DNA from 4 places in the Peribacillus sp. NPDC097295 genome. Region 2 is predicted to be linked to each of the others. Evidence: riboswitches for the same ligand, from Rfam matches in the RefSeq annotation. Region 2 holds a riboswitch; each other region holds the start of a gene.

Region 1 (3,132 bases), on a different contig from region 2:
AACGTTACATTGCATAAAATCTTCATGAACCGCCAAACTAGAGTGAAGGATACTCTGGATTGGAGGAAGAACCATGTCAACTGATCAGGATTATACAGCCGCAGACTTATCACCGGACCTTCTCAATGAATTAAAACTCTTTGAAGGAAAAATGCGTGAGGAATCAAACAAAGAACTGATTGTGATTGCGTATGAAAAAGAAAAAGATGCATTGAATTAAAAAAAGGACTCGAAGGCCATTATAAAGTGGCATCGAGTCCTTTTTTTATAACTGTTGTAATCTGCCCGGCTTATAGCTTAGCGAAAATGTCTGTTAAAACTGGGACGATTTGTTTTTTACGTGACACGACGCCTTCTAAAACGGCGATATTGTTATTCAATGTAACGTTATAGGCTTTTTCGACCGCAAACGCTGATGTTCCAAGAGCCAAGGCTACAGAATCATTCGTTAAGATATCCGTTACCACGAATAAGAATAAATCTAGTTCTTTCGCGGCAATGACAGCCTGAATCGCTGCTTCGATTTCTGTTTGCTTTGCAAGTACTTCGTTCGGATCAACAGCATTTACTTGAGCAATCTCAACTTTTGCCGTTCCCATAGCAAATTCTTTTGCATCAAGAGTGATGAGCTGATCAATCGTTTTATCACTCAAGTCAGCTCCAGCTTTTAGCATCTCTAAACCGTATGTTTCAGCATTCACACCCGCAATTTCAGCTAATTCCATAGCCGCTGCGACGTCTTGCTCTGTGCATGTAGGGGATTTGAATAGTAAAGAATCGGAAATGATGGCTGAAAGCATAAGTCCTGCAATTGCCTTAGGCACTTCAATCCCATTTTCTTTGTAAATCTTATTTAAGATAGTAGCCGTGCAACCAACCGGTTCCGCGCGGTAATATAAAGGATCACTTGTTTCGAAATTAGCGATGCGGTGGTGGTCGATGACTTCCAATACGCGGACTTGATCGATGTCTTCAGCACTTTGTTGGCGTTCGTTATGATCGACCAAAATCACTCCATCCGCTTCCCCAGCCACTTTATCAACAAGGCGAGGTGCCTCGAATTTGAATTGGTCCAACGCATATTGCGTTTCACCATTGACTTCACCAAGACGAACTGGTTCAGTATTCACGCCCAGCTGTTTTTTTAGATCAGCATACGCGATGGCTGAACAAATAGTGTCTGTATCCGGATTTTTATGTCCAAAAACTAATATTTTTTCCACGATTTTTGCTCCTTTTTCCTAAATGATTTTCAGGGTTCTTTCTTTTCAATAAGCAGAATCCCTAGTTTTGCTATGCAATTTATTTTAACACAAAACACCTGACAATCCTCGAGGGATTTTTCGATTCCCCCCTATATTCTTTCACTATCCTCTTCCGTTATTAGACCTTGTCAATAGATATGAATCGGATTTCTTAAATATAAATGTTGAATTATCGGCACAGATGGCTTACGATTATAGAAGTATAAATACTAGATATTGACTTTTCTAACAACTCAAATAACTATATATAGAAAAAATGAACCAAGGTGCCAGAGATGGCTGAAAAGGGAATCCGGTGTGATCCCGGAACTGTCCCCGCAACTGTAAATGTGACGAAATGAGAAAACCACTGTATAGCTCTCTATACGGGAAGGACTCAAAGTAGGATGATCATGAGTCAGGAGACCTGCCTGGTTTTTTCAAGTTTCTTATTCTTCGGGGATTGAGATGATGAAACGATAGTGTAACGGCTATTTTTTCATGGCTCTTTTATCCTATCGTTTGATCCGCTCAATTTATTGGGCGGATTTTTTTTATTTACGTACGTTTTAAGGAGGAATACTCATGACTCAAACATATAACACGGCTATGGAAACCGAAACAAAATCAATCCAGCTTGATATGCTATCAAAGGATTTCGAAGACCGGCTTGATATGGACAAATTTAAAAAGCGCTTCACTAAATGGCTCGATCGAAAAAGTGATGCTTCTGAAGAACAAACATCGAAAAAACTAATACAGCTTGCCCTTGAAAGTGTCGATATCGATGCGCCTGACTGGACATTTGTCGCCGCCAGGGAACTTTTGAATACCATGTATCGCGATGCCCGGACAAATCGGGGCTATGAAGGCAGAAGCTATGGACCTTTCTATGAATTAATCAAAGAACTCTCGCAACAGCATGAAGGCCAGCGTTACCCTGTTTATAAATCGGAGCTTCTCGATTCCTACACAAAAACGGAGATCGAAGAATTGGGTTCAGTCATCAATCCGGAAAAAGATAACCTCTTTTCTTATATCGGAATCTATCTTTTGAATGACAGATACTTGGCCCGTCCAAAAAAAGACAAGGTCTATGAACTTCCTCAGGAGCGCTTCATGATCATTGCCATGGAAATCATGAGGCTTGAAAAAACGGAACATCGCCTGCAGCTTGTTAAAGAAGCGTACTGGGCCATGTCCAACCTGTATATGACGGTTGCGACCCCTACCCTCTCGAATGCCGGTAAGACCCACGGGCAATTGAGTTCATGCTTCATCGATGCGATAGAAGATTCCATCGACGGAATCTATCAATCAAACTATGATGCTGCCAAAGTTTCCAAATTCGGTGGTGGGGTCGGTCTATATGTCGGGAAAATCCGCTCGCTCGGATCTGATATCCGCGGTTTTTCCGGAAACAGTTCAGGCACGACTCCCTGGATTCGTCTCTTTAACCAAACCGCCGTCAGCGTCGATCAATTGGGTCAACGCAAAGGTGCCATTGCCATCTATATGGACGCTTGGCATAAAGACATCATGAGCTTCCTTGACTTGAAAACGCAAAACGGAGACGACCGCTTAAAAGCACATGATATTTTCACAGGCGTTTGTATCCCCGATTTGTTCATGGAAGCCGTGCGCGACAGGAAGGAATGGTATCTTTTCGATCCGCATACCGTGAAGCAGACCCTTGGGTTCTCCCTCGAAGATTTTTATGATGAGAAAAAAGGGGAAGGAAGTTTCAGGGACCATTACGCCCTCGCTGTAGAGGCCGCAGAAAATGGCGTACTTCCAGGCTATAGTTTCGAGAAAATCAACGCGATGGACATTATGAAAGGCATCATGATTTCACAATTAGAAGAAGGCGTGCCCTATATGTTCTACC
Region 2 (3,132 bases):
TCTGGAAGAGGGTATGTACCTTCGTAATCAATTGGATTTTGAGTGGCCATGACAAAAAATGGCTGCTCCAATTTCCTTGTCACGCCATCCACCGTCACACTTGCTTCTTCCATCCCTTCAAGCAGGGCGGATTGCGTTTTCGGGGATGTTCGGTTGATTTCATCAGCCAATATAATATGGCCCATGATCGGTCCCGGCCTGAAGATGAATTCCTGTTCCTTTGGGTTGAAAATCGACACACCCGTTACATCAGACGGCAACAAGTCTGGTGTGAATTGTATCCGTTTGAAATCCGCTCCGATGGACTTTGCGAGGGCGCGGACCATGACGGTCTTACCCACACCTGGTACGTCCTCCAATAAGACATGTCCCCCGGAAAGGAGAGCCACCAGACTCAATTCTGCAATATCCCTTTTCCCAATAATGACCTTTTCTATATTTTCTAAAATCATATCCAATTTTTGATTCACCTGTTTATAAATCATCCTCTACCTCCCATAATTTCATAAATCACTCATGTTCAACTCTTATATATTCGACATTAATTTTACAATAACCTCCAATTTCAACCTATAAAGTGAGTTTACTAGATAATTTATCCCATAAGCTGCATTCTCTGAATTTTTTTGACTATTTATGCAATTAGTTATGCTAAAATGGTACTAAGTGAATATGAACCATGCAGAAAATAGGTGCTGACTTGTCAGCTTAATAGGGAATTCGGTGTAAGACCGAAGCTGTTTCCGCAACTGTAAGTGCTAATGAAATAAGAAATATACCACTGTTTGAGGATGAATCCGCACGCACGATACCATTCATTCATTTCAAATGGGAAGGTTCTTAGAGTAAAAAGATGCACGAGCCAGGAGACCTGCCTTTTTTTTATCGTATTTTGCTCTTCGGAAGTTAAGAGGATTGTACGGCACTCTTCCATCTTTTTTCTAATTCGAGATACATAGATGTCCGTTTGCCGACCAATACCTTTGGTCGGCTTTTTCTTTTGCCGTCGAACAGCACTGCGAAGGTCATTCACACTACCCAGAAAAGGAGGAAACGTTTTGTCGAAGAAAGATTTTCGTTTTTTATGTTACCCATTCATGCGCGAATCGGCATCAACTGTAGATTATGAAATCCGCACCGATTCATTGACGACACAGATGGGACTGGCAGCTTCGTTAACGAAAGAAATTCCTGAAGTGTACAATGATTTAATGGAACTGATGCCGATGGCTTATCATTTAAATGGTTCTGCCCGTGGGAAATTAGCCATAAGCGAAGACGATTTGAACCGTCTTAGTGACATCTATGACTATTATGTCGCTGAAGTAAAGGAAAGCATTGAAACATTTGTGCTTCCGCAAGGCTCAACGGCTGCTTGCATTTTGCACACTTGTCGTAGCGAAGCAAAGAAATCAGTAAGGGCCTTACATAAAGTCAGTACGGAAAAAGAGGTACCGTCTATCCTTTTTGATTATGCTCATTTGCTTGCTAATGTTCTTTTCGTGATGGCTGTCTATGTCAATAAACAGCTTGGTGTCAAAGAGATTCCCTTTATCAGCAAATCATATCCAACCAAACCGATGAAAAAGAAAGTGGAGGAATAAAACATGAAAAGAACGTTAAGATTCAGTTGGATTGCCATTCTGATGCTTGCCCTTTTCCTTACTGGATGTGCCTCAAATGATGACCAAAAATCCACAGAGAAACAAGATCCTAAAACAACTGAAGATGTCAAAGCCTATACCGTCACTGATGATAATGGAAAAGAAATTACGTTTGATAAAGTACCGAAAACGGTCGTTTCACTTCAACCGAGTAATACAGAGATTCTATATGCCCTGGGCGTAGGTGATAAAGTGATTGGAGCGACCGATTATGATAATTATCCTGAGGAAGCTAAAGAAGTTGAACGTGTTTCTGATTCGATGACGATCAACTCCGAAAAAATCATCGCTTTGAAACCAGATATCATCCTTGCCTATACGATTGGTGATGAAGCAACATTAAAACCACTAGAAGATGCCGGCATTCCTATTTTTATCATTAAATCGGCAGTGAATTTCGATGATGTATATGGAGATATTAATCAAATCGCCGAAGTAATGGGCGTAACGGAAAAAGGGAATGAATTAGTCCAGACTATTCAAACACAAATCAAAGATGTTGAAGACAAAGTGGCGAATGTTGATTCTAAAGAAAAAACATATTTCGAAATCAGTCCTTCCCCTGAAATTTATACAGCAGGAGCAGAAACCTTCCAACAAGAGATTTTAGCTTCGGCCGGTATCGATAATATCTTCACCGACCAGAAGGGCTGGGCAAAAATAGCTGATGAAGAAGTGGTCAAGCGCAACCCAGATACAATCATTACAACCGTTGGCTATGTGGAAAATGCAGTGGATGAAATCAAATCCCGCAAAGGCTGGGGAAATATCAGCGCAGTGAAGCAAAATCAAGTATATCAGCTTAACGAAGATGTCATGTCACGTCCGGGACCGCGTATCGGCGAAGCTGTTGAACTAGCCGCCAAGACCGTATATCCGGAACTATTCAAATAAAGGTCAAATCAAAACCCGCGTGAAACCATCATGCGGGTTTTGATTTTCTAATTTTTATATTTCTCTTTCATCTCTTCTTCTTTCTTTTTAATCGATTCTTTCAAACTCTCTCCTTCATTTTTCACAGTCGTATTCAACTCTTCATATTTATCGTCATAATACTCTTTTATTATTTCACGGCGTTGTTTGACCAGACTGCGAACTTCCTCCCATGTCTCATAATTTATTTGATCCTTATCCTTTAAATAACTCGTAGCTTCATACATGCGATTGCTTTCATCAGAGGACAATCTAGAGAAATCGTTTTTTTCTTCAAGTAAAGAGGATATCTTCTTATTTTGTTCATCTCGAACGATACTCCAATTTTCATTGCCCCAACTCCACCATTGGTTCCAGAGATCCCTACGCTCTTCATCCCACATCTTATTGAAATCATCGGCATCATTGACGGTTTCAAATTCCCCTCCGCCGGCCTCAGCCACTTCACGTAATTGTTTTTGTCCCTTACTATCCACGTTGAACCCTATAATATTAATAACTGGTTCAATATTGGAATCATGCAAGTCTTTAGCGG
Region 3 (3,132 bases), on a different contig from region 2:
ATAATCGCAATATAATTCCAACCGCGCATAGAGACGCTTCCCATCAGCCAGCTGATGATTTGCCTTAATTCCTCACCCGTCAATGCAATCATCAACGAGATGAAGGCACTTAGAAACGAGCTGAAAATGATACCGGTTAAAATAATCGTTTCCACCTTCATCGATCGATCCATTTTTCTGGCGAAGGTCAGTACGCAAAAAATCGTAATCAATGAAAATAGAACGCTTAATGTAGGCAATGTATAGAGGCCAAAAAACGGCAATGAAATATTTAAGAACAACGTTAACACGGCACCAAGAGAAGCGCCTGAGGAGATTCCCAATGTGTAGGGATCAGCCAGTGGATTCCGGAGCAACCCTTGAAACGCTGCCCCTGCAATTGCAAGCGATGCTCCAACCAAACCTGCAAGCAACACCCTCGGCAGGCGTATGTTCATCACGATATTCGTCAAGGTCTCATCTGGTTCTACGGCAATGGGCAAATGAAGAACTTCTGTGCCGATGATTTGTAAGAGCATCGGTACCGGTACTGATACCGAGCCTATCGAGATCCCAATTACCATCGAGATAATCAAAAACGATAGAGCAAATATATAGGCCATTGCCCGTTTAGTTGTCAAATACGTTCGGATAGACTGATTTGGCAAGTTCCTCTACTCCCTCTATAAGCCTTGGACCGGATCGAGTGACAAGATCCGAATGAACATCGAAGACCTCTCCATTCTTAACTGCCTTGATGTCTTCCCATCCACTTCGTCCCGTGACTTCTTTGACTGGGTTTCCTGTGTAATACCCATAGGTTGTAATGATGACATCCGGATTGGCCGCAATCAATGACTCTTCATCAAGTTTTACCCATCCATCCAATTCTCCCGATACATTATCCGCTGAGATGATGCCCAGCATTTCGTCCATGAAAGTGTTTTTCCCCGTCGTATAAATTTCTGGTGACGGTGAAACTTCCACTAACACGCTTTTTCTTTCCTCATCCTTTATGGCCTTGGCTTTTACTTTGATCTTTTCTAGCTTGTTCTGCATCGTCGCAACGATTTCCTTTGCTTTATCAAGTTCCCCCGTTGCCTTCCCAATCATCTCCAAAGACGTATATACATCTTTAAAACTTTGAGCATCGTTTACGGTAAGTACCGGAATTCCAGCATCCTTAAGCTGCTGGATACCTTCTTTGGAATTATGAGCACTCTCGTGAGCAAGAACGATATCCGGCTGTAAGGATACAATCATCTCGGTGTCTATTTCCATTCCGCCAACTTTTTGGATGTCTTTCGTTTCTTCCGGGTAATTATCATTCTCGGAAACTCCAATAAGTTTCTCCCCTAACCCAAGGGCGAAGACCGCTTCGGTATTACTCGGGATTAATGAAATGATTTTTTCCGGCTTCTGCTCGATGGCGACCTTTTCACCAACTGCATCTTGTAAAGTAAGTGGGAAGCTTTGATTTTCAGCTTGATTTGTCGACTGCTTCTCTTTTGTTCCTTCCTTAGATGTATCGTTGCAGCCAATCAGCATACTGATCGTCAATCCAACCACAAGGATGAAACTATATATCTTCCTCATTTTAAAACCCCCATCATAATTGCGTTTCTTTATCGTTTTAAAAGCAAAGGTCAATCAATTAACTCTCTACATATGGTTTGTAATTTTCCAAGGCATACAAAAAAGCATCCCCCATCAAAACGGAAGATGCTTGTATGGCATTAAACATACGGACGCATAGCTCTGCCACACACCTCCCTATCCGCGTAGGTAACTGGTGTACGAATTTTGGCAGGTCTCCTGGCTCATGGTCATTGTTAACGGCGCCTTCCCATACGTTCGTTCATACAGTGGCATTCGTCCGTTTACTCCCATTTACAGTGGCGCGACCGCGTTGGTATTTCACCAACTTCCCTTTCAAGTCTTTTCAGACACCAAATCGTTCATAGGTATATCATTTCACTGCCTCTCATTATACACTATTTCTGAAACCGTATTATATGATATTTCAGATTACTTTCAAATCGCATTCATTAACATTCTGTAACTCTCGAACGCAAAAGAAGGCAACCAATCAGTTTGGCTGCCTTCTTTTGCGATTAAAAGTTATTAAAACGACAAGTACTTTGATCACGTAAAAGACCTAGATCTTTCGGCACCATCGTTTCGATCAAAAAGTCATCTTCTTCCTCGTAAATGATTTTCTTCATTTCGATTCCGAAATACTCCTTCATCCGGGCTTCCGTCATCACTTCGCGGACTTCGCCATACACCACACGCTTTTCCTTTGCAGTCATTAAAACATGGTCAGCCAAGTAGAATGCGTGGTTCGGATAATGCGTGTTGATGATACAAGAAATGTTCTTCTCTTTCGATAACCGCTTTAGTGTCTGTAAAATCACGATTTGTTTTTGAATATCAAGATGCGACTCCGGTTCATCAAGAATCAATACATCCGGCTCCGACACAAGCGTCCGAGCAATCAAGGCCAGTTGCAGTTCCCCACCACTGACGGAATTACAGGACTTTTTGGCAAGGTGAGCAATGCCAACCATTTCAAGAGCAGCGATGGCAGCCTCCCGATCCTTTGCAGAAGGCTGGGATAGCGTACTGATATAAGGCGCCCTTCCCATAATGACAAGCTCTTCCAAAGTAAACCCGAAAACCATTTTATGTGCCTGAGGAACATAACCGATTCGTTTCCAGATCGTTTTGCGTGATAACGCAGTAAGCGGTTTTCCGTCGATGAGCGTTTGACCTTTTTTCCAATCCAGAAGGCCGGTGATGCACTTCAGCATCGTGGTTTTACCCGCACCGTTCGGACCAAGAATCGCCATGATCTCTCCGTCATTCAACGAAAAGTCAATGTCGGTCTGGTAAAGGAAAGGAGCTTTCTCTCTTTTTTTAGCATAGAAAAAATTCCCTCCCTGCACCTCGATTTTCATGACCACCCACCTCCTGTCTTTCTAAGTAGAATCGCAAAGAATGGTGCGCCGATAATGGCTGTCAATATCGATAGCGGAATTTCCGTAGCGGTTACAGAACGAGCCAGATTATCGATCAGGAGTAAATAGGCGCCACCAATCGATAGGGATACCGGTAATACAAGTTGATTGTTGTTCCCGACGAGCATTCTTG
Region 4 (3,132 bases), on a different contig from region 2:
ACTTGGATCATTTTGATCCCTGCTGATTCCAATGCCTCTACTTCTTGTTTCAAGGCCAATGCCAATTGATAGCAGATATTTTCCCGTGAAATATCGTCACGGACGAACGACCAGTTCAGAATCGTAACGGGACCGGTCAGCATTCCCTTCACCGTTTTTTTAGTCAAGGCTTGTGCATACACACTTTCTTTGACCGTCATCGGATCGATGAAATGGACATCGCCATAGATCACGGGAGGCTTTACACAGCGGGAGCCATAAGACTGAACCCATCCTTTTTCAAGAAAGACGAATCCACCCAGCTTATGACCGAAGAACTCGACCATATCCGTTCGTTCGAACTCCCCGTGCACAAGGACATCCAAGCCGATTTCTTCCTGGATATCAATCCATCTGCCAATCTCCTCGTTCACGAATGCTTCATATTGATCAGATGTCCATTCACCGCGTTTGAATTTCCCGCGGGCCTGTTTAACTTCCGCGGTCTGCGGAAAGCTTCCAATTGTAGTGGTTGGAAGGAAAGGCAGGTTGAAATACTCCTGTTGTTTTTGATAGCGCTGTTTAAATGGCAGGGTACGGCCATGGGTTTGCAGCTTCGACTGTTCAACAGCGGATTGCACGTCTTTATGGTTTCTGGCCTTTGAATTCTTTAAGGTCTGCCATGCAGCTTTGTTTGCCGCCACCTTTTCTTCGATTGATTCTAGACCTTCGTTGTTCCCTCTGACCAAAAGCGTGATTTCTTCTAGTTTCTCATCAGCAAAGGCAAGGGCTTCTTTCACATCGCTAGCTAGTTCTGTCTCGTTTCGAACCGTCACTGGAACATGTAGCAGGGAGCAGGAAGGTTGAAGCCAAATTCGATCTTCGGCTACGTGTTTCGTAATGGACCCGACCAACTCGATTTTTTTCGTCAAGTCAGAAAGCCAAATATTTTTCCCGTCAATCACACCGGCCCCAAGTATTTTATCTTGCGGGAAACCGACTGTTTGAAGATTGCTGAGATTTTTTCCTTTGTCATGGACCAAATCAAGGCCAATTCCTTGAACGGGCAAGTCGATCACTTCTTGGTAGTGCTCTACAGCATCAAAGTATGTTTGCAGCATGATGTTCAAGTTGGGTGCAGCTTCATTCAATTTTTCATACAGGTATGTAACAGTTTTCATTTCGTCTTTGGAAAGGGAAGAAACAAGGGAAGGTTCATCGATCTGCACCCACTTCACGCCTTCTTGTTCCAGCTCTCGCAAAATTTTTGTGTATAAAGGCAACAAGCTCAGGATGATGGCCGGAAGATCTTTTTTATCATAGCCTTTTGACAAAGAAATGAATGTGTAAGGTCCGACTATAACCGGTTTCGTATCGATTCCTAGTTTTTCCTTGGCTTCGCGGTAAGCGGCAAGCGGCTTGTTTTCTGTCAACGTAAGCTGAGACTGTTTTAACTCTGGAACGATATAGTGATAATTTGTATTGAACCATTTCGTCATTTCGGAAGCGACTTCATCCTTGTTCCCACGGGCCATTGAATAATAAACGGAAAGGGGGACACTGCCACCTTTATAAGCCGAATATCGCTCAGGCACCAGGCCGAACATGACGGACATATCGAGCATTTGATCATATAACGTAAAGTCGTTGACCGGGATGATATTGATGCCTTGATCCTTTTGTTTCTGCAAATTGCCTAAACGGATCGCTTCCAATTGCGACGTGAATTCCGTTTCGTTTAATGTTCCAGCCCAATATGCCTCTAATGTACGTTTCCATTCACGATCCTCACCGATTCGTGGGTACCCTATATTACTACTTTTCAACACATCCATCTCCTTTTAATGAAATATCAACAAAAAAAGCACCCCTAACCGTCAAAAGAGAAAGTTAGAAATGCTTAAAATAAAGGGGCACGAAAATACCCCTTATCCTTATAAGGTCCCTAACACTTCCCTATCTCCCGTAGGTTAAAACAGTGTTGTCGAAATAGGCAGGTCTCCTGGCTCAAGGAATCTAACTTAGCGGCTAAAGCCTTCCCAATCATAAAGATCAGTGGCAACAAACATAGCCCTAACATTCCCATTACAGTGGCGGGACCGCGCCGGAATTACACCGGACTTCCCTTTTCATCCTAAAAAATTAGGAACCTATCTCCACATATTAAATTCAAAAAAACTCGTCCATATAAAAAACAGATAGTAAATTCTAATAATATAAAATATTATAAAAATTTAACCCATCTTAGCATACCCCAATTGTATGGGTCAACAAGGAAAAAGTCGGGAAATGGGGTCTGACCCCCACCGCATATCGTCAAAACGCCTGCTGCATCTACGTATTTTTCGATCTGAAGTGTTTGGGAAATAGGGTCTGCCCCCCTAAACCGAGCATATATTGACTCGTTTAAGAGTATGTATAGGGGGAGTGGGCTGTTTTGAAATGAGGCGTAGGGATGACCTTTTATATTTTGATTGTGGGGATTATCTTTTGCATGGTGATGAGCATTCGGACCTTATTTCTTTCTGAGTCGGAGGCAAAGAAGTTTTCTCTTGAAGATATGCTCTGGCTCGGCAATTTATATGCGACATTATTAGTTGGTTTTGCACTGATTTATTTATTATACGAGCTTCAGAATCATTCGGTGATTCTTGATATGGGCAATCGGTTGGATGGGACCTTTTCTGAGCAGCTGAAGACATCCTTCTATTTTAGTGCGATGACAATGTTCTCGGTTGGATACGGGGATATCTCGCCAATCGGGATTGGCCGGATGATCGCGACAATCCAAGCATTCATTGGCTACACGCTTCCGGCCGCCTTTGTGATAAGGGCCGTAATCGATTTCGAGCAGAAGGAAAAGAACAAGAAGAAATGAAAGTTGTGTTTCTTTCGATTATTGGGTACGCTTACCATAATGAAAGAAATGGAGGGGTTAGAATGACACTTAACATTGGAGAAAAAGCACCTGATTTTCAACTGCCAGCAAACAACGGAGAACAAGTTTCCCTATCACAATTCAGTGGTAAACACGTTGTATTATATTTTTACCCAAAAGACATGACACCCGGTTGTACAACGGAAGCGTGTGATTTCCGTGACCATAATGAGCAATTCGAAGAGCTCGATGCTGTCATCATCGGGATTAGCCCG

Evidence for each region. A riboswitch is a leader RNA that binds a small molecule or an ion and turns the genes downstream of it on or off. The one in region 2 is predicted to bind cobalamin.
Region 1: it holds a riboswitch for cobalamin, as region 2 does, so the genes downstream of both, ACIQXN_RS07030 (ribonucleoside-diphosphate reductase subunit alpha) here and ACIQXN_RS17655 (hypothetical protein) in region 2, are expected to answer to the same signal.
Region 3: it holds a riboswitch for cobalamin, as region 2 does, so the genes downstream of both, ACIQXN_RS03875 (ABC transporter substrate-binding protein) here and ACIQXN_RS17655 (hypothetical protein) in region 2, are expected to answer to the same signal.
Region 4: it holds a riboswitch for cobalamin, as region 2 does, so the genes downstream of both, metE (5-methyltetrahydropteroyltriglutamate--homocysteine S-methyltransferase) here and ACIQXN_RS17655 (hypothetical protein) in region 2, are expected to answer to the same signal.

The regions. Positions count from the first base shown of each region.
Region 1 covers NZ_JBIWCW010000003.1:151,481-154,612, reverse strand. Annotated here, with positions in the region: gene ACIQXN_RS07045 (SulP family inorganic anion transporter) at 1-1, shown strand, start outside; gene ACIQXN_RS07040 (hypothetical protein) at 74-220, shown strand; gene ACIQXN_RS07035 (manganese-dependent inorganic pyrophosphatase) at 291-1,223, opposite strand; cobalamin riboswitch at 1,512-1,693, shown strand; gene ACIQXN_RS07030 (ribonucleoside-diphosphate reductase subunit alpha) at 1,854-3,132, shown strand, end outside.
Region 2 covers NZ_JBIWCW010000015.1:23,807-26,938, forward strand. Annotated here, with positions in the region: gene ACIQXN_RS17650 (AAA family ATPase) at 1-485, opposite strand, end outside; cobalamin riboswitch at 674-893, shown strand; gene ACIQXN_RS17655 (hypothetical protein) at 1,098-1,604, shown strand; gene ACIQXN_RS17660 (ABC transporter substrate-binding protein) at 1,608-2,558, shown strand; gene ACIQXN_RS17665 (VWA domain-containing protein) at 2,606-3,132, opposite strand, start outside.
Region 3 covers NZ_JBIWCW010000002.1:129,634-132,765, reverse strand. Annotated here, with positions in the region: gene ACIQXN_RS03880 (FecCD family ABC transporter permease) at 1-602, opposite strand, end outside; gene ACIQXN_RS03875 (ABC transporter substrate-binding protein) at 610-1,575, opposite strand; cobalamin riboswitch at 1,768-1,948, opposite strand; gene ACIQXN_RS03870 (ABC transporter ATP-binding protein) at 2,094-2,939, opposite strand; gene ACIQXN_RS03865 (FecCD family ABC transporter permease) at 2,936-3,132, opposite strand, start outside.
Region 4 covers NZ_JBIWCW010000005.1:4,822-7,953, reverse strand. Annotated here, with positions in the region: gene metE (5-methyltetrahydropteroyltriglutamate--homocysteine S-methyltransferase) at 1-1,814, opposite strand, end outside; cobalamin riboswitch at 1,955-2,148, opposite strand; gene ACIQXN_RS10780 (potassium channel family protein) at 2,435-2,857, shown strand; gene bcp (thioredoxin-dependent thiol peroxidase) at 2,920-3,132, shown strand, end outside.